DNA from 3 places in the Blautia sp. Marseille-P2398 genome. Region 3 is predicted to be linked to each of the others. Evidence: riboswitches for the same ligand, from Rfam matches in the RefSeq annotation. Region 3 holds a riboswitch; each other region holds the start of a gene.
What was found. A riboswitch is a leader RNA that binds a small molecule or an ion and turns the genes downstream of it on or off. The one in region 3 is predicted to bind cyclic di-GMP.
Positions count from the first base shown of each region.

Region 1: another riboswitch for cyclic di-GMP. It lies ahead of ACESZG_RS04435 (response regulator); the one in region 3 lies ahead of ACESZG_RS05490 (peptidoglycan-binding protein).
Region 2: another riboswitch for cyclic di-GMP. It lies ahead of ACESZG_RS11315 (YHYH domain-containing protein); the one in region 3 lies ahead of ACESZG_RS05490 (peptidoglycan-binding protein).

Region 1 is NZ_CAXSTD010000003.1:15,095-22,966, forward strand. Features, by position in the region: gene ACESZG_RS04415 (helix-turn-helix domain-containing protein) at 1-147, shown strand, start outside; gene ACESZG_RS04420 (hypothetical protein) at 172-456, shown strand; gene ACESZG_RS04425 (ABC transporter ATP-binding protein) at 473-1,384, shown strand; gene ACESZG_RS04430 (ABC transporter permease) at 1,384-2,286, shown strand; cyclic di-GMP riboswitch class I at 2,526-2,601, shown strand; gene ACESZG_RS04435 (response regulator) at 2,780-5,647, shown strand; gene ACESZG_RS04440 (transporter substrate-binding domain-containing protein) at 5,718-7,872, shown strand, end outside.
Region 2 is NZ_CAXSTD010000008.1:185,864-193,735, forward strand. Features, by position in the region: gene ligA (NAD-dependent DNA ligase LigA) at 1-1,095, shown strand, start outside; gene metA (homoserine O-succinyltransferase) at 1,121-2,053, shown strand; gene ACESZG_RS11285 (HU family DNA-binding protein) at 2,415-2,828, shown strand; gene ACESZG_RS11290 (hypothetical protein) at 2,828-3,025, shown strand; gene ACESZG_RS11295 (hypothetical protein) at 3,025-3,996, shown strand; gene ACESZG_RS11300 (hypothetical protein) at 4,314-4,499, shown strand; gene ACESZG_RS11305 (hypothetical protein) at 4,499-5,101, shown strand; gene ACESZG_RS11310 (helix-turn-helix domain-containing protein) at 5,335-5,589, opposite strand; cyclic di-GMP riboswitch class I at 5,757-5,837, shown strand; gene ACESZG_RS11315 (YHYH domain-containing protein) at 5,954-6,496, shown strand; gene ACESZG_RS11320 (hypothetical protein) at 6,531-6,941, shown strand; gene ACESZG_RS11325 (hypothetical protein) at 7,068-7,535, shown strand; gene ACESZG_RS11330 (DUF2442 domain-containing protein) at 7,657-7,872, shown strand, end outside.
Region 3 is NZ_CAXSTD010000003.1:223,793-231,664, forward strand. Features, by position in the region: gene ACESZG_RS05475 (zincin-like metallopeptidase domain-containing protein) at 1-716, shown strand, start outside; gene ACESZG_RS05480 (hypothetical protein) at 2,005-2,706, opposite strand; gene ACESZG_RS05485 (fibronectin type III domain-containing protein) at 2,774-4,102, opposite strand; gene ACESZG_RS05490 (peptidoglycan-binding protein) at 4,147-6,123, opposite strand; cyclic di-GMP riboswitch class I at 6,202-6,282, opposite strand; gene ACESZG_RS05495 (helix-turn-helix transcriptional regulator) at 6,486-6,704, shown strand; gene ACESZG_RS05500 (hypothetical protein) at 6,937-7,872, opposite strand, start outside.

The DNA.
Region 1 (7,872 bases), 210 kb from region 3:
ATGTCAAAAATATGGGGAATTTCATCTAGAAGAATTTCTCTTTTATGTAGCCAGGGAAGAGTGCCTGGAGCAGAGAAAAAGGGAAAGACTTGGCTAATACCAAAAGATGCGGTAAAGCCAACAGATCCTCGAAAGAAAAATAGATGACGTATTGGAGGTTATAATGCTTATGTGAAGACCAGAACATTGGTATATTTTAAGGATAAAATTTGTGAAATAAAGAATAAGCTTGTGAAGGCTATTTTTTATTATATAACAGTAATTATGCTGGTATTGGATCCAATATATTTGTGTTTACTCAGTGGAGCATTTGGTGGTGGAGATGTAAACGGAATCCTTTATTTAATGCCACAGGCATGGATATGGACGATTTTCGCCTTCATATTACTTTTTAACATATGGATTCTATTAAAAAAGGTAAATCCAACGTATACTGCGTCATTTAAGGAAAGATGAAACAAAAGGAGAAGATATGGAATCAGATATCATTAAAATCAGTCATCTGAATAAAAGCTTTAGCGAAGTAAAAGCGGTAAATGATTTGAGCTTTCGTGTGAAAAAAGGAGAATTGTTTGCGTTTCTTGGAGTAAACGGTGCAGGGAAAAGTACAACCATTTCCATTCTCTGCGGATTGCAGAAAAAAGACAGCGGAACGGTTCAAGTAAACGGAATAGAAACTGACAAAGTCGGCGCACAGACAAAAAGAATGCTTGGTGTTGTGTTTCAGGATAGCGTACTTGATAAACCGCTTACGGTGAAAGAAAACCTAAAGAGCAGAGCTGCTTTATACGGCATTACAGGAAATGCCTTTGATAAGAGATTACAGGAGCTGGTCGAGATTCTGGATTTTGACGAGTTTTTAAACAGACCTGTAGGTAAGCTGTCGGGAGGTCAGAGAAGAAGAATTGATATTGCCCGTGCATTATTGCACAGACCGGAGATTTTGATTCTTGACGAGCCTACTACAGGGCTTGATCCGCAGACAAGGCAGTTAATCTGGAATGTTATCGAGAAACTTCAGAAAACTGAAAATATGACAGTATTTCTGACTACACACTATATGGAAGAGGCTGCTAATGCCGGGTATGTTGTGATTCTTGACAAAGGAAGTATTGCAGCGGAAGGTACACCATTTGAACTTAAAAATGATTATGTACAGGATATAGTGTCTGTTTATGGTATTTCCGAAGATGAAATAAAGTCATTGAACAGAGAATATAAAAAAATACGTGACGGATATCAGATAAAAGTAAGAAATACGAAAGAAGCTACGAAGCTTATTGTAGAGCATCAGGACCTATTCACGGATTATGAAGTAGTAAAAGGCGGTATGGATGATGTATTTCTTGCAGTCACAGGAAAGAAGCTTGGAGGTGAACGCTGATGAGAACAGTATTGGCATTAATGGACAGGAACAGGAAACTGTTTTTTAAAGATAAAGGTATGTTGTTTACATCAATGATCACACCAGTTATTCTAATTGTTCTGTATGCTACATTTCTTGCAAAGGTTTTCAAAGATTCTTTTACAGCAGCAATTCCGGATATGATTACAATTTCGGATAAGCTTATTAATGGAACCGTGGCAGCACAACTGACAGCATCACTTATGGCAGTGAGCTGTATCACTGTAACATTTTGTGTGAATCTGACTATGGTGCAGGACAAGGCAAATGGAACAAGGAAGGATTTTAATGTTGCACCGGTCAGCAAGGAAAAAATTTATTTGGGATATTTTCTGTCAACAGTAGCTAATTCATTGATGGTCAATGGACTTGCGTTTGTATTATGCCTGGGATATTTACTTAAAATGGGATGGTATATGAATACAGCAGACATATTATGGGTTTTATTTGATATGATATTGCTCGTCCTATTTGGAAGTACGCTTTCAAGTATCATTAGCTTTCCGTTGACAACACAGGGACAGCTTTCGGCTGTAGGTACAATTGTCAGCGCAGGATATGGTTTTATATGTGGTGCTTATATGCCGATTTCAAATTTTGGACCAGGTCTTCAGAAGGCACTGTCTTATCTTCCGAGTACATATGCCACTTCATTGATTAAGAATCATATGCTTCACGGAGTTTTCAGAGAGATGGAGAGAAAAAATTATCCGGATGAAATGGTTGAAGCGATAAGAGACACGCTTGATTGCAATCCGGTATTTCATGGAAATGTGGTGAGTATAAATCAGATGATTGGCATTATGATGGGAAGTATAGCTGTATTTGGAATTATTTACTATGTGGTTACATTGTTGTTAGCGGGTGAAGGCAGACGATAGGAAATATTGTTTTTAGCGGGTGAAAGTTCTAGGGATATGGAACGATCTGAGTACAAATGAGCAGGAAACAGTAATGTCAATGCTGCGTGGTCTTCGGAAGTAGAAGAACAGTTCGAGTATATGTATCGGCTGTTCTTTTTTTTATTTTTTGGCGTTAAAACGGTAATGTTTTTCTTGTGTACAGTAGAGTGCTATAGTATAATAAAACCAGTTTTTTTGCATAAGTATTAAAGCTATAATATGGAAATTGGCAAACCAGATGAAAGTCTGGGACGCAAAGCTACAGGGCCTGTAAAATGGCAGCCAGTTGCATGAAATGAGGTGCACTGTCTGTTTGACAGTGCTTTTTTATGGTAGAGCACTTGAATAAGTAATACAGAAGCTGTTTGGAAAAATATTGTGAAAAATAGTGTGGAGGTTATTGATAATTAATGAATGTAAAATTAAAATCTGGAAGCAAGCAAGCAACTGTAGCCTAGAGGAGGGGAGAAAGATGAAGAAGTGCAAATTAGTACAGAATATAATGAATTTCAAATTTTGTTACATTATATTTTGCACAATTATATGTTTTATTGTTTTATCCGTTCCTGCATCTGCCAAAGAAAACTCTGACAATGTTATCCGGGTAGGATCTTTTGAGGAAACTTATAATGTAGTCAATGAAAAGGGAGAAAGAAGCGGCTATGGTTATGAGTATCTTCAAGATATTGCAGGTTATGCAGGATGGACATATAAATACATAACAAGTGATTGGAAAAACTGCTTTACACAGTTGGAAAATGGAGAGATTGATATTCTTGGTGGCATTTCCTATACAGACGAACGTGCTGAAAAAATGCTTTTTTCCGATATGCCTATGGGGGAAGAGAAATATTACATCTATACGGATGCATCCAATATGGATCTTACAGCAGGAAATTTGGATTCTTTTGAGGGAAAAAATATTGGTGTGTTTAAAGATAATATAGTGGAGGATGTGCTTAATGAATGGGAATCAAAATATGGTCTGTATACGAAGCATATCAATGTTTCTACAAACACAGAAATTATGGACAAACTGTCGAACCATGAAATTGACTGCTTCGTTTCGCAAGAAGACCCCCGTTGGGAAGAATCGGATATTTCACCGCTTACAAGTATTGGAGAGACAGAAATCTATTTCGCTATAAATCCAGAACGTCCGGATATCAAAGAATCACTGGATAGTGCTATGCGCAGAATCAAGGATGACAACCCATTTTACACAGATGATCTCTACAGGCGTTATCTTTCTGCACAGAGCAGCTCGTTTCTTTCAAAAGAAGAAAGTGAGTGGATCGGGCAGCATGGTGCAATCCGGATAGGGTATTTGAATCAGGATGGAGGTATCAGCAGTGTAGATCCATCAACAGGTAAACTGACAGGTGTTATTACAGATTATGTGGATCTTGCAGAAAATTGTCTGCAAGGTCAGACTCTGGAATATGAATTAAATGGATATGAGACAAGAAGTGAACTGCTTCAGGCATTGCAGGATGGAAAAATAGACCTGATTTTTCATGCAAACCAGAATCCATACTTTGCAGAAACAAATGGATTTGCTTTGTCGGATACGCTATTGACTCTGAATATGGAAGCAATTACGGCAAAGGATTCTTTTGATGAAAATAAAGAGAATATAGTTGCCGTTGAAAAAGATGATTTTGCATTGAAAGCATATCTTTCATACAATTATCCGCAATGGAAGGTTGTGGAATATGAAACATCAGATGCAGCAGTAAAAGCAATGCAGAAAGGGGAGACGGATTGTATTGTAAGCAATTCAGGTACTGTTTCAGACTATTTGAAAAATAATAAGCTTCATAGTGTTTTCCTGACAAAAGAAGCTGATGTTCCATTTGCTATTCAGCAGGGAGAACCGGTTCTTTTGTCCATTCTGAATAAAACACTGACATCTATGCCTACAACTCAATTTTCAGGTGCAGTAGTTTCGTATAATGTTTCCTCACGAAAAGTTACAGCGAAGGATTTTATTCAGGACAATTTACTGACAGTATTACTTATCGCTGGAATTTCTTTTTTCGTTGTCCTGTGTATAATTCTTGATTCTTTGAAAAAATCAAAACGTGCGGAAGAAAAATCCAAGAAGTCTGCTGAGCAGGCATTGAAGCTGAATCAGGAGCTTGAAGAAAAACAGCAGGAATTACAAAATGCACTTGTAGGAGCACAGAGTGCCAATAAGGCTAAGACTTCCTTTTTAAATAACATGTCTCATGATATCAGAACACCGATCAATGGTATTATTGGTATGCTTACGATTCTTGAGAAAAGCGGAAATGATGCTGAGCGGGCAAAGGATTGCATGAATAAAATATATGAGTCATCGAAGCTGCTACTATCATTGATAAATGATGTTTTAGATATGGCAAAGTTAGAATCAGATACAGTGGTTTTTGGTGATGAATCCATCAATCTGGATCAGGTATGTCAGGAAATCACGGAGTCACTATCTTTTCAGGCAGAAGAAAAAGGACTTCATGTTATAGGAGAACATGATGATTACAGTGGTATATATGTTTGGAGCAACGCAGTTCATCTGAAAAAAATATTGATGAATCTGTTTACAAACAGCATGAAGTACAATAAGGTGAATGGTTCTATTTACATGAGTATGAGAACGATTGAAAGATCAGAAGATCACATGACATGTGAATTTAAAATAAAAGATAATGGAATTGGAATGTCAGAAGAATTTATAAAAAATGAATTGTTTACTCCATTTGTACAGGCAGATAATTCCCCACGTTCTGATTATAATGGGACAGGTCTGGGAATGCCTATTGTGAAACAACTTGTAGAAAAGATGGGCGGAACCATAACAGTTGAAAGCAAGCTTGGTGAAGGGAGCTGTTTTACTGTAGTACTTCCATTTAAAATTGATACGAATGCACGGCCGGAAGAAAAAGAAGATTTCAATGCAGATATATCAGGTGTCCGGATATTATTGGTTGAAGATAATGAGCTGAATGCGGAAATAGCAGAATTTATACTGACGGAAAATGGGGCTAAAGTAGAAACAGTGAAAAATGGGTTAGAAGCTGTTCAGCACTTTGAAGCCTGCGAATCAGGAACATACGATGTTATTTTAATGGATGTCATGATGCCGGTGATGGACGGGCTTACTGCCACAAAAACAATAAGATCCCTGGAACGGCAGGATGCAAAAACAATCCCTATCATTGCTATGACTGCAAATGCATTTAGGGAAGATGCAGAAAAGTGTATGGAAGCAGGAATGAACGCACATCTTGCAAAGCCATTAGATGATAAAACAATCAAGCAGACTATATGCGAAGAATTGAGAAGCAGTAGGGACAGGTGAAAATTTATTAAACCAGGAGGTTGACAAGGAGACGTATAGAGAAATATATTTGACAGACAGGAGATTTAATATGATTTCGAGAGCAAAGAAATATGTGGCAGTGTTACTGGTTTTTGTATGCGTGTGTATGATATTTTCTCCCCAGACTGCATATGCAGCCGAGGACAGTTCGCAGCATGAAACTGTCAAAGTCGGTTTCTTTGCCATGGATGGATACCATATGATGGATGAAGAGGGGAACCGCAGCGGTTATGGCTATGATTTCCTTCGGCTGATGGCCCGTTATTGGGATGTAGATTACGAATATGTCGGATACGATCAGAGCTGGGATGATATGCAGCAGATGCTTGAAGATGGCGAGATCGACATGGTAACATCTGCCCGCAAAACACCGGACAGAGAAGAAAAGTTTGATTTTTCACGTCCGATCGGAACCAATTATGGGATGCTGACCGTCCGCAGTGACAACAGCACGATTGTGGACGGCAATTACAGCACTTACAACTGTATGCGTGTGGCGCTTTTGAACGGAAACACCCGGAATGAAGAGTTTGCGGATTTTGCAGACAACAAAGGATTTACATATGTTCCATCTTATTTTGATACGACCGCAGAGATGGAGGAAGCCCTTCAGAGCGAAAAAGTTGATGCGATTGTTACCAGTTCTCTGAGAAAAACAAACAATGAGCGAATCGTGGATAAATTTGGCAGCAGCGATTTCTATGTCATTGTTAAAAAGGGCAATACAGAATTGCTGAATGAGATCAATTATGCAATCGATCAGATGAATGCGGTTGAGGGTGACTGGAAAACGACGCTTTACAATAAAAATTATGAAAGCATAGAAACTAAGAATCTGGAATATACGGAGCAAGAAAAAAGTATTATTGCACAATATTCCAAGGACAACCCAATTCGTGTTCTGTGTGATCCGACCCGTTATCCATATTCTTATAATGAAAATGGTGAGATGAAGGGGATTATCCCGGATTACTTCCGGAAAATTGCAGACTATGCCGGGATTTCCTATGAGTTTCTTACACCTGCCACCAGAGATGAGTATATTGCTTATCAGAAAAATAAGGAAGCCGCAGATATGAGTATCGATGCACGCCTGGAAACAGATAACTATGCTGAGACGAAAAAATGGGGGCTTACTGCACCTTTCATTACAATGCAGCTGGCAAGGGTGACACGGCGTGACTTTGATGGAGAAATCAATGTTGTTGCTACGGTTGACCAAACAGCATCAAATTCAATTGCAGATGCAATGGCACCCGGCGCAGAAAAGCTGATGTGCAGTACCCGGCAGGAAATGATGGAAGCTGTCCGTAAGGGTAAAGCCGATGCTGCCTTCGTCTACTATTACATGGCACAGGCGTTTGTGAATAGTGACACTACGGGCACCATGACATATACGCTGCTGGGACAGCCTACATTCACCTACCGCATGGTAGTTTCGTCAACAGAGAACCATGCGCTGGCTGGTATTCTGACGAAAGCAATGTATGCCATGCCAAAAAATCTTGTCGAAGATCTAGCAGCACGGTATACCACATACAAAGCAGCAGAGCTGACATTTGTTGACTGGATCCGTCTGCATCCTGTTGCTACTGTTTGGGTTCTTCTTATTTTCGGATGGCTGCTGACTACTATGGCTATGATAGCAATGCGTCTCAGTGCAAGAAAAAAAGCTCAGAAGGCAGCCCAGGAGAAGGCTGAGGAAATGGCGGAACTGGCAGAGCATGCGCAGGCTGCAAACAAGGCAAAAACAGCATTTCTGTCACATATGTCCCATGATATGAGAACACCGATGAATGCAATCATGGGATTCACCGGTATTGCAATGAAAAATAATCCGTCAGACGAAGTGAAAAATTGTCTGGAAAAGATTGATGAAAGTTCAGAGCATTTACTGTCGCTGATCAATGATGTATTAGATCTGACTCGTGTGGAAAGTGGAAAAGTGAAATACAATCCGGTACCGACAGATTTGAAAAGTATCACAGATTCTGCACTGGATATTACAAAAGGCTTTCTTACGAACAGGGATATCAGCTTTAAGATCCAGCGTGAAGAAGCAAAGATCCCCAATGTACTTGTGGATCCTGTACGTCTGCGAGATGTGCTGGTTAATATTCTGAGCAATGCCGTGAAGTTCACTCCGGATGGAGGGACGATTACATTTGAAGCCCGGTGTCAGGAAAAGGGCGGGGATGGATATA
Region 2 (7,872 bases), on a different contig from region 3:
AAATTTCCCAGAAATGCTTTTGCATTCAAATGGGCAGATGAGATCAGAGAAACCCATCTTCTGGAGATCGAATGGAGCCCGTCAAGAACAGGGCTGATCAATCCGGTGGCTGTTTTTGAACCGGTTGAGCTGGAGGGAACCACTGTGAGCCGTGCCAGCGTACACAATGTGAGCATTCTAAAAGAATTGCAGCTTGGTATCGGGGATACGATCACTGTATATAAAGCAAATATGATCATTCCGCAGATTGCAGAAAACCTCACACGCAGCAGTAAACTGGAAATTCCGGATACTTGCCCTGCATGTGGCCATGGAACGCAGATACAGAAGGTAAATGATGTGGAGGCACTTTACTGTACAAATCCTGACTGTGCCGCAAAGAAGATCAAATCCTTTGCACTTTTTGCAAGCAGGGATGCCATGAACATTGACGGACTGTCAGAAGCAACACTGGAGAAATTCATTGCAAGAGGCTTTATTCATGATTTCGGAGATATTTTTGAGATTGGAAAGCATCGTGATGAGATCGTGGAGATGGACGGATTCGGGGAGAAATCCTTTGAGAACCTGATGACCAGCCTTGATAAAGCTAAGGAGACTACTCTTGCGAAGGTGATCTACAGCCTTGGAATCGCCAATATCGGCCTTGCCAATGCAAAAGTGATCTGCAGGCATTTTGATGATGATCTGGAGAAGATCCGTCATGCAGATAAAGAGGAGATCAGCTCTATTGATACCATCGGACCGGTAATTGCCGGAAGTCTGACTGATTATTTTTCAAACGAGGATAATAACAGAAAACTGGATCATCTGATGAGCCATCTGACTGTTAAGAAAGAAGAAAAGACAGGTGAGCAGATTTTCCGGAACATGAATTTCGTTATCACAGGAAGTGTGGAGCACTTTGCAAACAGAGCACAGGCAAAGGAATTTATTGAGTCTCTGGGAGGCAAGGTGACCGGATCAGTAACATCGAAGACGAACTACTTGATCAATAATGACACAACTTCCAATTCTTCAAAGAATAAAAAAGCCAAAGAACTGGGAATTCCAATCCTTTCGGAAGAAGATTTCCTGAAGATGGCACAACAATAAAATAATAAGAACAGGAGATAAGATAATGCCAATTAAAATACAGAGCGATCTGCCCGTAAAAGAGATTCTGGAAAAAGAAAATATTTTCGTGATGGATGAGTCACGTGCATCCCATCAGGATATCCGCCCCATTCAGATCCTTATTCTGAACCTGATGCCTCTGAAAGAGGAGACAGAGCTTCAGCTTCTGCGTTCCCTTTCCAACACACCGCTGCAGGTAGATGTCACTTTTATGGCAGTACAGAGCCATGAAGCGAAGAATACATCTGTGAGTCATCTGAATAAATTTTATCAGACATTTCCGGAACTGAAAAATAACAAATACGATGGAATGATCATCACAGGGGCTCCTGTAGAGCAGATGGAATTCGAAGAGGTAGACTACTGGAAGGAACTGGTAGAGATCATGGACTGGACAAACACCCATGTTACCTCCACCATTTATCTGTGCTGGGCTGCACAGGCAGGACTCTACCACCACTATGGACTGAAAAAACGCAAACTTGATAAGAAGATGTTCGGTCTTTTCTGGCATAAAGTGATGAACCGTAAGATTCCGCTGGTACGCGGATTCGACGATATGTTCCTTGCACCTCATTCCAGACATACGGAAGTTCCCATCGAGGATATCCATAACTGTAAAGAACTGACAGTGCTTGCTGAATCCGATGAAGCAGGGCTTTTCCTTGCAATGGCAGACGGCGGCCGCAAGATCTTTGTAATGGGACATCCGGAATATGATCGTGTGACTCTTGACGGTGAGTACAAACGTGATGTCAGCAAAAACCTGCCCATCGAAATCCCGGAGAATTATTACAAAGACAACAACCCGGAAAACAGACCGCTCCTTATGTGGAGAGCACATGCGAACAACCTGTATACAAACTGGCTGAATTACTATGTCTACCAGTCAACTCCGTTCGACCTGTATGGAACACCGGATTTCAGCGAGATCTAAAGGGTTTGCGAGAAGTTCAATTTCACTATCTTACCGTATTTTTACGTAATTTCATGCGAAAATGGAGTAAAAATGGGGTATGGATTCAGTAAAAATGGGGTATGACATATATCTAACAATGTATAATAGGGAATTTCACACAGTAAATGCCTGATATTGCCAATTGAATATTTTAAACATCTGAATAAGTCCATGTACTTGTATAACTACAGGTATGTGGGCTTATTTTAGTGCTTAAAAATAATAGGTAAAGTTTGCAGATGAGTATGAGAAACGGTTTATCAGATTAGAAATAAGCAACAGAAAAAACATACCCGAAGAAATGGTGATTTAATAGAACAAAAACAAGGAGGAAATGACAATGAACAAAACAATATATGAAGCAGAGTTTACCAAAATGGTACATGATAAAATGAGAGAAGCTAATAGATTCAAAGAATATGAGAGAATACCCAAAAATAGGATAGGTGGGGATTACTGGAATACTTACTGGACAATCCGTTATATGCTTCGCACTATGACAGATATTTTAGAAAATGGAGATAAACTGGTATTATTAGGATACTTCACTGTAAAGCCTAAATTTTATAAGGAAAGAACAGCATGTCCTGGAATGGAAAGAACAGGAAAAAATGTGTATGAGATTCCAGAAAGATATAAGGCAAAGTTTAAATCTGGTACTGTGTTAAATCGTGCTTGCGAAGCGTATGGAGATTATCACAAAGAAGAAGCAAATAATAAAGATGATGAATACGAAGAAGGAGAAGAAGAGTAATGAGATGTAAAGATTGTGAATATGTAAAATGCTATGCTGTCAATAAGAAGATGTATTATTGTGACAATAGAAATAGAACAAATCTGATGGGTAAACTGGGTGATGATGTTTTACCTGAGACAAGTCCTGAGTGGTGTCCAATGGCTGATAGGACAATTGATGAAAATAATATGGCTGAGAAAGGATTAGAGAAGTAATGGAATTAAACAATACAGAAATGAAGATGCAGTATATTCTTGATGAAAATAAAAATCTGGCAGAGATACCATTAACAGACATGTTGCCTGTAGAATATCCAATTAAATATAAATTAATCAGTGCATTTGAAGTGTTTGTAAGAGTGCCAGGTACAGAAAACTATTGGATTTCTAATTACGGAAGAGGTATAAATAATTATAGAAATTCAGATAAGAATAAATTCTATGAGCATAAACAAGGGCAATGCCATTATACAGTTTATGCAATATCACGAACACCAGAAAAAATTAGAGGAAAACTGACAGGTGAAATTATAGTTGAAACAACTAAAAGAGAAACCTGCCCAGAAGAACTGGTGGCAAAAAGTTTTCTGAAACAATATAAAGGTAGATTTAAAGTCTGGCATAAGAATGGTGATTTTGCGGATAACTGGTATAAGAATTTGATATATGTTACTGGTGAAGATTTTAGAAAACTGAAAGCAGGTAAGATTACATGGCAGGAATTAGGCTATGAGCAGAAATATATTGAGTATGTCAACAATGCCAAGAATCAACCAATGACTGCGTATGGTTCTATTTCTAGTCGTTGTAAAGGTGAAAATAACAGTGAGAGTGCGCACAAGTGTTATGATGATGTTGAAATGTGTCAAGAATGGAAAGATGATCCGCAGTTATTTGTCAAGAGATACTTGGAGTTATATTATGAAGTACCAGGCGAATCAATGGCTGTAGACAAGGATTTATTTGGTAATGGAAGCAAGGTGTATTCTCCTGAGACAATCTGTATTCTGCCACAAGGCTTAAATACATTACTTGCCAACAGTAAAAAGCATTATAAAGATGGGGAAACACCAGACAATGTGCTTCCTCTTGGAGTAAGATATAATGGTAAAGTCAATAAATATTACGGACAGATTACTTATTTTGGTACAGAAGATGAATTGATTTACCATATAGAGATACAATAGCAGAAGCATTTGCAGATTATAAGAAATTCAAAGAATGCGACATTGCAATCATGGTGTCAAAATACAGAGATAAGATACCAGAATACATATATGAGAAACTACGTACGGTGAGAGTAGAGCCGTATTGATGTGTATATCCTAGAGAATACGGGCATAATATTGACTAAATAATTGATTCAAGACTGGGTTTATGATACAATATAATCAAGAAATAAAGGTATATTTGTATGAACCCAGTTGTTGACATAACATGACTGGGGTGTTATATTCTTATGAATAATAATGCGAATTTTGAAGAACAGAAGGAGGTTGATTGTATGGCATTAGCACAGAAACGAAATCCAGGGTGTATTATTACCTGTGGCAAGGAAAAAACATTCTTTAAAAAAGTAAATGAAAATCGACCGACTGAGGCATTTTGGAATGAATGCAAACAGTTACGCAAAAATTTGAATACAGAATCAATTAATGCGTTAAATGCGTTGATGGACAAGGAAGATTAATGGGTAATCAAGAATTAAGTTTTGTTGAATTGAATCAATCGAAAGTCACAGATGATGTGATACAGCAGTTTGATTGTGGAAATGAGGATATGACAGAATATCTACACAAATATGCAAAAAATGATTCAATAGAGGGTAAGGGTGTTACATATGTTTTAGTAGCAGAAGACAGAAAACATATTTATGCTTATGCAACTATTAAGGCATATAGCTTATACTATTATGACGAGGCAGAGAAATATCATACAAAGGTAATGAATGATGATGGAAAGATTTTATTATCTATTCCAGCAGTTGAGATAAAGATGTTTGCAATCAGTAGAAAACTAAAAGGTCAGGTAGCATATTTGCTTGATCCAGTAAAAAAGCAACATTATTCAAGTATCTTCTTTAAATGGTTTCTTGAGTATTTATATTACATGTCAATGAATACTATTGGATTTCAGATGGTATTTCTTAGAGCAAATAATGAGGGAGAAAGGCTTTATAGAAATAATAGTTTTATCGAATGTGATGAATATTTAAGTACATATGATGCTAAAGCAGATGGATGTACTTCTTTAGCAATTACCTTGTCAGAAATTGAGGAAGTTATTTTTTGATAGGCATATCAGGGAAAACAAAATCCTTGATGTGCCTATTTTTTTACGTTTTATATGTCTGCTGCCGAGCGGTACTCTTTAATGTAAAACCACCGCCCCTATAAACACGTATATTAAATTTTAAGGACGAATAATATACACATAAGAAATATCTTCATATAATATAATATATAAAAGTCTGTTATAAAGCGAAATACAAGGCTTGAGAAGCATTCTGAGAGCATGATTTATTATCATAGAGGTTGATCTTCATCAGAAGGAACATAGACACAAATATCCTGTATCTGACAGTGCAGAATACGGCACAAGTCATTAACTGTCTTCATAGAAATATTTTGATTATGTTTAAGACGATGCAAAGTGCTATGAGACATATGATGCTTGCTTGTCAAAGTATACCAGTTTTCATTTGTTTTCTTTAATGTTTCCCAGAATGGACTGTAATCTATCATGGCTGTTCCTTCAAAGATATTTGATATTATTACCATAAAATAGATTCTTATACTTGAATATCTTCGTTATAACGAATATAATAAGGGTATTACAGCAATGTGATAGTGAATACGAAATGTCGAACAAATTTGACAAAAAGAATTGTATATTACATATAGCAGTAGTATAATCAAATTGTGAATTTTATGTGAAATGTTTATTCAATTGAATACGGCATAGCCAGAGAAATCTGGTGACGCAAAACTACAGGGTCTAAGCGAATGTATGACAGCCAGTTGCAACTATGATAATTAAGGCATTGCTTTTTTTCTTATGGAGAAGTGATGTCTTTTTTAAATAATTTTACGGAGGAAGAAGCGTATGATGAAAAAGTTTTTTAAGAAAATCTCTATTTATACGATGACAGCAATGCTTGCTTTTTCAACAGTACCAGGAACAGTACAGGCACATTCTGGAAGAACAGATTCAAGTGGAGGACATCATGATAATAAAAATGTGAGTGGTTTAGGTTCTTATCATTATCATTGCGGTGGACATCCTGCACATTTACATGATGGTGGTGTATGTCCTTATAGTAGTTCTGCTGCTACGTCAGATACATCAACTACTTCTGAGGTGAGTACAACGACATCTGGTGGAGCAGGTTGGGGAACTTTTGGCGGTGGTTTAGCATCTTCTAACACTTCACAGACGACAACTGCAACACCATCAGCATCTAATGCAATACAATTAAATGCAGGAAGTAGTATTACAATTTCCAAAGACATTATCAAGATTGTACAGGATGTACTCAATCAAAAAGGATATGATTGTGGATCTGTTGATGGTATTGCAGGAAATAAGACTAAAGAAGCTATTAAGAAATTTATAGACGAGAATCAATCAGACAGTACAGATAATGCAATTGTGAATATGGTTGCTAAAGGACTGGGGATTAAATAAAGCAATTACAAGATAAAAGGAAGTATTAACAGACATGAATACCAAAAAATTTTTACCGTTACTCATTAAATCGACTCTTATATTAACATCAATAGGAATGTTGACTGCCTGTGGAGAATCATCGGATAATACTTATGATTCTTCTGTAACATCTTCAAATAGTTATAATTCATCAGATTACAGTAGTGATTCGTATTCCAGTGATTATGGTTCATCGGATTATGATGACGATTCAAATAGTTACAGTTCTTCTTATGATTCAAATGATTACAGTTCATCAGATTATGATAATGATTATTCAGAAGGACATTCTTATGATAAAAGTGATCCGTTTTACTCTGCCAACGATGTTGATGGTAATGGTAAGTTGACAGACGAAGAATGGCAAAATGCAATGGATGACGCAATAACCTATTACTATTATAAAATGCAAGAGGGAAATTGATTTAGATAATATTGACATGGAGTTTCCAAGGCATGAAAAGAAAATTTACAATAGGGATTTTAATTGGTATAACAGATACTATCTGGATGTGGATCGTCAAATGACCAAATAAATATATCTAAATGGATGTTTAAAGACGATCTGAATATTTATAGTTGTGAAAAAATTCTTGGTAAAGCAAAAGTAGAAGAATTAAATAATTGCACACAATATTTTTGGGACGACTATAAAATTTGCAATAAATATGAAGGAACGCTATCGCTATTATATTCTAATAAACAGGATGATTGGTCTTCAAATCCTGATAGAAATTCATATTCTTTCCAGTGGACTGTTCAATGTGATGACGAAGAATATAAACATATTTTTAAAGATTTAGAAAATTATAACCACTTACAAAAATATGTCACGAGTGCATCAGATGGAACAAATGGTGAATGTTATAATTTTATTACTGATTTTAAAGATGAAAATTACGATGAAAAATGGTTTTTTGGTGATAATGGTACTGCATATTTTGTTATCTATTCAATATACAAAGATGGAGTCCTTGAGCTACAGTGGGGACTTGGGCGTGTTCCAATAAAAGAGTAGGAGTTTATCATAATGGTTCAAGTTATAGTCTGTTTACTCATACTGATGCAAAACTGGGAACTTGCAAAAGATATGAAGCCATTAAATAGAATTAATCCGCTTATCTAAAGGGGGAAATCATATGAACGAATATTTTCCGACAGTAGTACAGGTGATACCATTGGATAACTTTCATGTGCAGGTATTCTTTGATGACGGTAAGATTGTAGACTATGATGCTACAGAAGATTTGAAAGCAGAAATATTTAAGCCATTAAGAGATATTGATGCATTTAAAGAAGCTTGTACCGTTATGAATGGTACTCTTGCATGGGATCTTTCTGGCAACAGAGATGAA
Region 3 (7,872 bases):
CTTACAGCATTATCAATCAGATTCTTCTGAAACATTCTGGATCATATGCAACATTTAAACAGTGGTCAGACTTAGGTGGACATATTAAAAAAGGTGAGAAATCAGAAATCGTTGTATTCTGGAAGATATACCAGAAAGAAGAAACAAACGAAGAGACAGGAGAAAAGGAAGTCAGAAAGATACCTGTATTAAAATATTATAACGTCTTTCATATCTCACAGGTGGAAGGTGTGAAACCTTTAGAAGTACCATTTAAAGAGGTTGAGCCAATAGAAGAAGCAGACAAGATCATCACAATGTATGTGAATCGTGAACATCTTGACTTCAAAGAACTGCCAAGCAATAAAGCCTTTTATAGCCCATCCTGTGACAGAGTAGTTGTACCAATGAAAGAACAGTATGAAAATATCAATGAGTATTACAGCACAACATTTCATGAACTGACACATAGCACAGGACATAAAAGTAGACTCGACAGATTGGAAACAGGAGCCATTGCAAGTTTTGGAAGCGAAACCTATAGCAAAGAAGAATTAGTTGCAGAGATTGGAAGTGCTTCACTCATGAATATGTTAGGAATTGAAACACCTCAGACCTTTAAGAACTCAACAGCATATATACAGAACTGGTTACAGGTTTTGAAGAATGATAACAAGTTTATCGTATCTGCAAGCAGTAGAGCAGAGAAAGCAGTCAATTATATCCTTGGTAAATGATACAGAGGCGGTTGAAATATACCGCTTCTTTTTTATGTCCTTCTGCCGTATGTCTGCTGTTGTCTATCCTGCTTCTGAATCAGATTATATATGTATGATATATTATAATATAAGGCATGGCAGAAGGTGACGCATATACAGGTGTGATGTGTATATCTTTATGGAGTAATAACAGATCATGTGATGGTGTGGTAGCATCAGAGTATATGAGCGCATGAGTATATATGCATTATACTATATAGTATAGTATATAACAGTGTGTGCAGGTATAGTATATATAGTGTATATAATAGTATGTATCGTACAGTGCAGTGCAGTGTATAATGTATGTATTATGTATAATAGTATATATCAGTATGTCAGTTATGTGATGTGTGACTGAATGAAGCAAGGCACATTTGACACATTGACAGGGTCACAGAGCAATGACAGAACCTTGAGCAAGTGTCTATATGATTCTCTGCCAGTGTGCCAGATCATAAAGCAATTTGCTATCTGCTGTTGTCTCATGCTATTCTGTATCTGTGCGCTTTCTCTGTGTCTGCTGTCTGGTTATCTGGGGCGTAGCTTTCTATTGTGTTGCTGTGAAGGTTCTGTGCTGTCTCTGTGAGGATTTTTGTTTTCTGGTGCTGTTATGTTTGGTGTTGTGTCTGGTGATTCTGTTATATTATTCCGATTGTATTATTGTGTTTCTTACTATCTGATATTTATTATATATTATTATTTGTAATACTATCCAGTACAGAAAAAATTTAGGCTAAGAGAATTATGTGTGTGATTCTCCTAGCCTTTTTATATTAAGTGTGTTGTGTGTTGTCGTGTCCATCTCTGGACGGTTATACTTTTGTATCTTCTCCTGTGATCCGCTGTTGTTTCTGTCTGGTGTTCTCTGTCCATCTCCACAAGCAATAGGGGCTTTGCTATTTCTCCATGCTGTCTGGTGGGATGGTCAGAAGCTTATAAGATTTTTGTATTCTGGCGGTCACATGATGGAATACTGTTTATTGTGTTGTGTATTCTCTGGTGCTGTTGTGTATTCTCTGGTGCTGTTGTGCTGTCTCTGGTGCTGTTGTGCTGTCTCTGGTGCTGTTGTGCTGTCTCTGGTGCTGTGTTGTGCTATCTCTGCTGTCTGCTCTGGAAATGTTTGAAGTACCAGGACATAGGGGAGACACACCCCCGGGTGGTTTACATTTCTGTAGAAAGGGCGTGTGGCGTGTAGGGCGTGATGTGTTCAATTCTCATGATACGGGTAAAATTTGAATGTTCCGAACGTCTGCTGCTTTACTACTCAATCATAATAATTTCTATTTGGGAAATTCCCACTACCATATCCAAGATTTAACACTTGCACAACTCCTGTTTTAGTATTCTTAAAATAAGCATATAAACCTGTTCCTGTCCCTTTAATGGATAAGGTTACTTTTGAATTATTTTTTACTCTTTTTGTACCATCATACATATTCTGTACTTCTATCTTGGTTAATTTCCATCCTTTTTTCGGTACTATCTTTATAGTTGCTGTAATATCTTTCTTTCGATTATTATGATTGAAGTGTCTGGATTTTTTAAAATATTTAGTATAATTCGTACTTCCTATTTTAAATGATTTACAAGGATCTTCATATTTCACTACTGTAATCTTCTGTGTAAAAGTTTTTCTCGCATATCGGAAAGAAACTTTTGAAGTCCCTTCCTTTAAAACATTCACCCTTATAGCTCCAAACTGCTCATCTAATTCGACTTTGACAACATTTGGATTGGAATTTTTAATGTTAGATATCTTGCCGTTTGGAAGAGGATCATAAACAATGATAAAACCACCAGACGGTCTTTGATTTTCATATAAATAATAACTAACATTTTTCTGTATAAAAGGATTTGCTGCCTGTACATCAACGCAAGTTCCAATTTGCGGAATCGTTATTGTACTTGCAAGTCCAAACGTCAGAACAAATAATAAAATGCCTATAAACTTTTTCATTCTCTTCATAGTGATTACCCCTTTTATTGTAAAATTTGTAGTTTAATGTATTCTTCCTGAATGCCTGCCGCAATCATCAATCATATGGGATTTCAAAATTCTTCTCGTATAAATATTTCCACATATTTACTGCCGCTTTATTGTTCACCCATACTCCATTCATACCTGGATTATGAGAAAATGCTGATGTTGTATAGTAATATCCATTATATTCAAATGCATTAGAATAATGTGTATTTGTTTTAGAACGAATTACTACTGAATAAATATCTCCATAACCACCAAATGAATTTTTAGCATAAGCATGGACAACTAATCTACTGATATTATCACCGTATCCATTTCTAAAACTTTCCTCATATGCAATATTTCTTATATGTAAAGAAGATGGAAACTTAGCCGAGTTATATGCTTTTTGAATACCCATAGCAGCCATTACTAATTGAGTATTATTATCTTCTTCTACAACAACTGTAATGTTTTTGTAAACATTAGGATAGTCTGTACCATATAAATGAATTGTCGCAGTTCCTGTTCCTATTGCGTGAATTTTCAACAAATAATCGCTGTCTGTTGCATCCTTAAAATAGGAATCAGTTATATTTGAATTATTATCAGAGCATGATAATTTATCCAAATCACTGTCTATTTTTAATTCATAATATTCGCCTTTTTTCATCTCAATTTGCGTGGTCTCTGGATTTATGATATCAAAAACCGAATAATCTACGTTAGGATTTCCATATTCATCATATTGAAATACTGTTCCTTTTTTATCATATCCACTGCGATATACCTTTCCAGAGTACTTAACACACGCACGTACCGCATATAAATTTTCTCCCATGGTAGATGGGACTTGCTTGGCATTTAATCCATTGCTTTTTTCAACCATCTTCCACTTGCTATTTGGGGTTTTGAATAAAATTTCATAATATTGAGCACCATTGCTTTTACTCCAAGATATATCTACGGTTCCTGTTCGATGACCATAATCAATATCATTAATTTGTGGCATTTCCATCTTAGTTACTGCAAAAAGCTCCTTACCCGCTTTACTCCAAACATTTGAATTTGATACTTTCTTGTATGCTTTCACAGTATAAAAATATTGTTTTCCAGGATTTAAACCATTATCCGTATAAGCCGTTACATTTTCACCTTTAACTGTTTTTATTGCTTTCCAACCACTATTATCATTTTTTCTATAGATTCTATAACCAGAAACACCATTTACTTTTTTCCATTTAATTCGGATTTCAGAAGTTCCTGTAGTTTTTACTAATACTACTTTAGGGGGTGAGATTTTTGATGAAGTTGAAGCCTGTATATTGCTTACATTTATCATACATCCAACCATGATTACACAAATCAAAACGTATAATACTTTTCTTACTTTTCTCATGTAATTAGTTCTCCTTTTATTTTCAAATAAAAATTTTTAGAATATTAAAATCCTGGGAATTTCTCAAATGTTCCAAAAGATGTATCCATTCTTTCACAAGTAATAGTTGGCAGTGTAATTTTCTCACCTGAAATTGCTATATAATCTTCTGTTCCCATTGCAATTCCATACACCGTAACTTGATCTCCTTCCATCAAATTGCCGCTCATATCTAGTCTTGAATAAGAACACCAAATTGTTTGACTAGAATCTGAATTAATTGCCAGTCTAATATTGTTTCCCCCTCCTTCATTAATCACTTGGACAACAGAACCAGAGAACTTTACTGGTGTATTTATATAATCGACTGGATTTCTCATGAGCATTTCATAACTAATATCTGTACGATATCTGGATAATTCTTTTGCACTTTTAATCTCGTCATTTACGTTTAACATTCCCACTAATTCTTCTGTAATTTCACCTTTGGAAGCTTTTCCATTATTTTCCATATAACTCTTTACAGCATTCTTTGTTCCATCTCCAACTATACCATCAGGAATACCACAATCGTATCCCATATCATTTAGAGCCTGTTGTACTACTTTTATTATTTCTATATCATTAATTACAGCAGCACTTGGACTAGTACTAGCATATTCCAGTTTACTTGTATATAAGAAATCCCCTTTGTGATAAAAGGTTTCTTCTATTTTTATATTATTTTCATATTTCCACTCAGTTCTTGTACCATCGTTTCTCGTCTGCGATATAAGATTTCCATCTGCATCATACGTGTAATCTTCATATCTTTCATTGTCCCTTTCGCTATATATAATATTGCCGTTATCATCATAAAAATAATTTGTGGTAGCTTGATTATCATATTCGATATTTTCAAATTTTTCTTGACATAAACGATTTTTATCATCATATGAATAAGACGTTGTATATTTTACACTATCATCTGCAACATTATACGTGGTTGATTCTATTAAGTCATCGCCTTTATACTTATGAATTGTATAATATGAATAGCTTGAATCTTTATTGTCCTCATGATCTATTCTAATGTTATTGCCATCTTTATCATATGTGTACTTTTCATCATTGTTTACGGTACCATCTGGATATACACATTGTTTCTCAATTAACCGATATTCGTCATCATATTCATATTGATATGTAAAAGATAACTTACCATCGTCTCCAAACACCTCTTCTTTTTCAATATATTGGTCTGGAATTAAAGTTTTCTGTATATTTTCATTTGACTTGTCTTCATCTTCTGTAGCTTTGGCTTTTTCCTCTTCTGCATCAGCAGCAGGTGTGGTTTCTTCCTGTACTGTCTCTTTATCAGATTCGTTCTGAGATGCTTGTTTTTCTTCAAGAGCAGAAAGTCTTTCTTCTATACCATCAGAACTGTCTTTGTTAGAATCACTTTTTGCATCAGACTTTTCTTCTGTTGCTTCTGATGTAGCATTATTTGAATCTGTACTTTCAGAGTCAGATGTTTCTTCATCATCTTCATCCATAACAGATTTGAAAGCTTCTCTCGCTATGGTAATTTCTTTTTTTAATAATTCAGTACCATCATTCAACGTCCCTACCATAGTAAATGACAATTGTTTAAAGTCCGTATTATTTACTTCTTGTAAAGTTTCAAGCATAATATACCAAGCAGAAGAAAAAGATGTTCCTGCCTTATAGTCGTTAGAATCCCATTGAAATGCAACAGTTGTATCATCAACTTTAGCATCTTGTACTTTCAGCGTCAAAATATTAGGATACGAATTTTTTATAGACATATTTAATATGATATCAGAAGCATCTAAAGTATATTCTGCCGAATCCATTTTAATTGTTACTTTTTTATCTTCATATATTGATGTCTCTGCACCTTTTTCAGATATACTTATTGAATCTGATTCACCACTTTTCTGCTCAGTTGTTTCAGTATCACTCGCCCATGTTATCACTGGCGTCCCTACTGATAATGAAGCTACCATACACATTGCTAATAATTTTGTTTTCTTCTTCATGTTCATATCCCCTTGATCTTTTTGTATATAAAAAAGACATTACCCCAAACATACTTGAAGCAATGCCTTAATTATCATAGTTGCAACTGGCTGTCATACATTCGCTTAGACCCTGTAGTTTTGCGTCACCAGATTTCTCTGGCTATGCCGTATTTGATTGTATAAACATTTCACATAAAATTCACAATTTGATTATACTACTGCTATATGTAATATGCAATTCTTTTTGTCAAATTTGTTCGACATTTCGTACTTACTATCACATTTCTGTAATACTTACATTATATTCGTTATTACGAAGATATTCAAGTATAAGAATCTATTTTATGATAATAATATCAAATATCTTTAAAGGAACAGCCATGATAGATTACAGCCCATTCTGGGAAACATTAAAGAAAACAAATGAAAACTGGTATACTTTGACAAGCAAGCATCATATGTCTCATAGCACTTTGCATCGTCTTAAACATAACCAAGACATTTCTATGAAGACAGTCAATGACTTATGCCGTATTCTGCACTGTCAAATACAGGATATTTGTGTCTATGTTCCTTCTGATGAAGATCAACCTTTATGATAATATATCATGTTCTCAGAATGCTTCTCAAAGCTTGTATTTCGCTTTATAATGAATTTTTATATAGCGTATGAAGATTTTCTCATGTGTGCATCATTCGTTCTTAAAATTTAATATACGTGTTTATAGGGGCGGTAGTTTTACATTAAAGAGTACCGCTCGGCAGCAGCCATATAAAACGTAAAAAAATAGGCATACCAAGGATTGTGCTCCCTGATATGCCTATAATATATTAATACGGTTCTACTCGTACCGTAAGCAGTTTCTCATATATGTATTCTGGTATCTTATCTCTGTATTTTGACACCGTAATTGCAATGTCATATTCTTTGAACTTCTTATAATCTGCAAATGCTTCTTCTATTGTATCCCTATATGGTAAATCAATTATATCTTCTGTACCAAAATAAGTAATCTGTCCGTAATATTTATTGACTTTACCATTATATCTTACTCCAAGAGGAAGCACATTGTTTGGTGTTTCCCCATCTTTATAATGCTTTTTACTGTTGGCAAGTAATGTATTTAAGCCTTGTGGCAGAATACAGATTGTCTCTGGAGAATATACCTTGCTTCCATTACCAAATAAATCCTTGTCTACAGCCATTGATTCGCCTGGTACTTTATAATATAATTCCAAGTATCTCTTGACAAATAACTGCGGATAATCTTTCCATTCTTGACACAATTCAACATCATCATAACACTTGTGCGCACTCTCACTGTTATTTTCACCTTTACATCGACTGGAAATAGAACCATACGCAATCATTGCTTGATTCTTGGCATTGTTGACATACTCAATATATTCCTGCTCATAGTTTAACTCCTGCCATGTAATCTTATCTGCTTTAAGATTTATGAAATCTTTGCCAGTAACATAAATCAGATTTTTATACCAATTATCATCAAAGTCACCATTCTTATGCCAGACCTTACCTCTGCCTCTATATTGTTTCAGAAAGCATTTTGCTACTAACTCTTCTGGACTGGTTTCTCTCTTAGTGGTTTCAACTATGATTTTGCCTGTTAGTTTCCCTCTGATTTTTTCTGGTGTTCGCCACACTTCATAAATAGTATAATGGCATTTTCCTTGCTTATGCTCATAGAATTTGTTCATATTTGGGTTTCTATGGTTATTTACACCTCTTCCGTAATTAGAAATCCA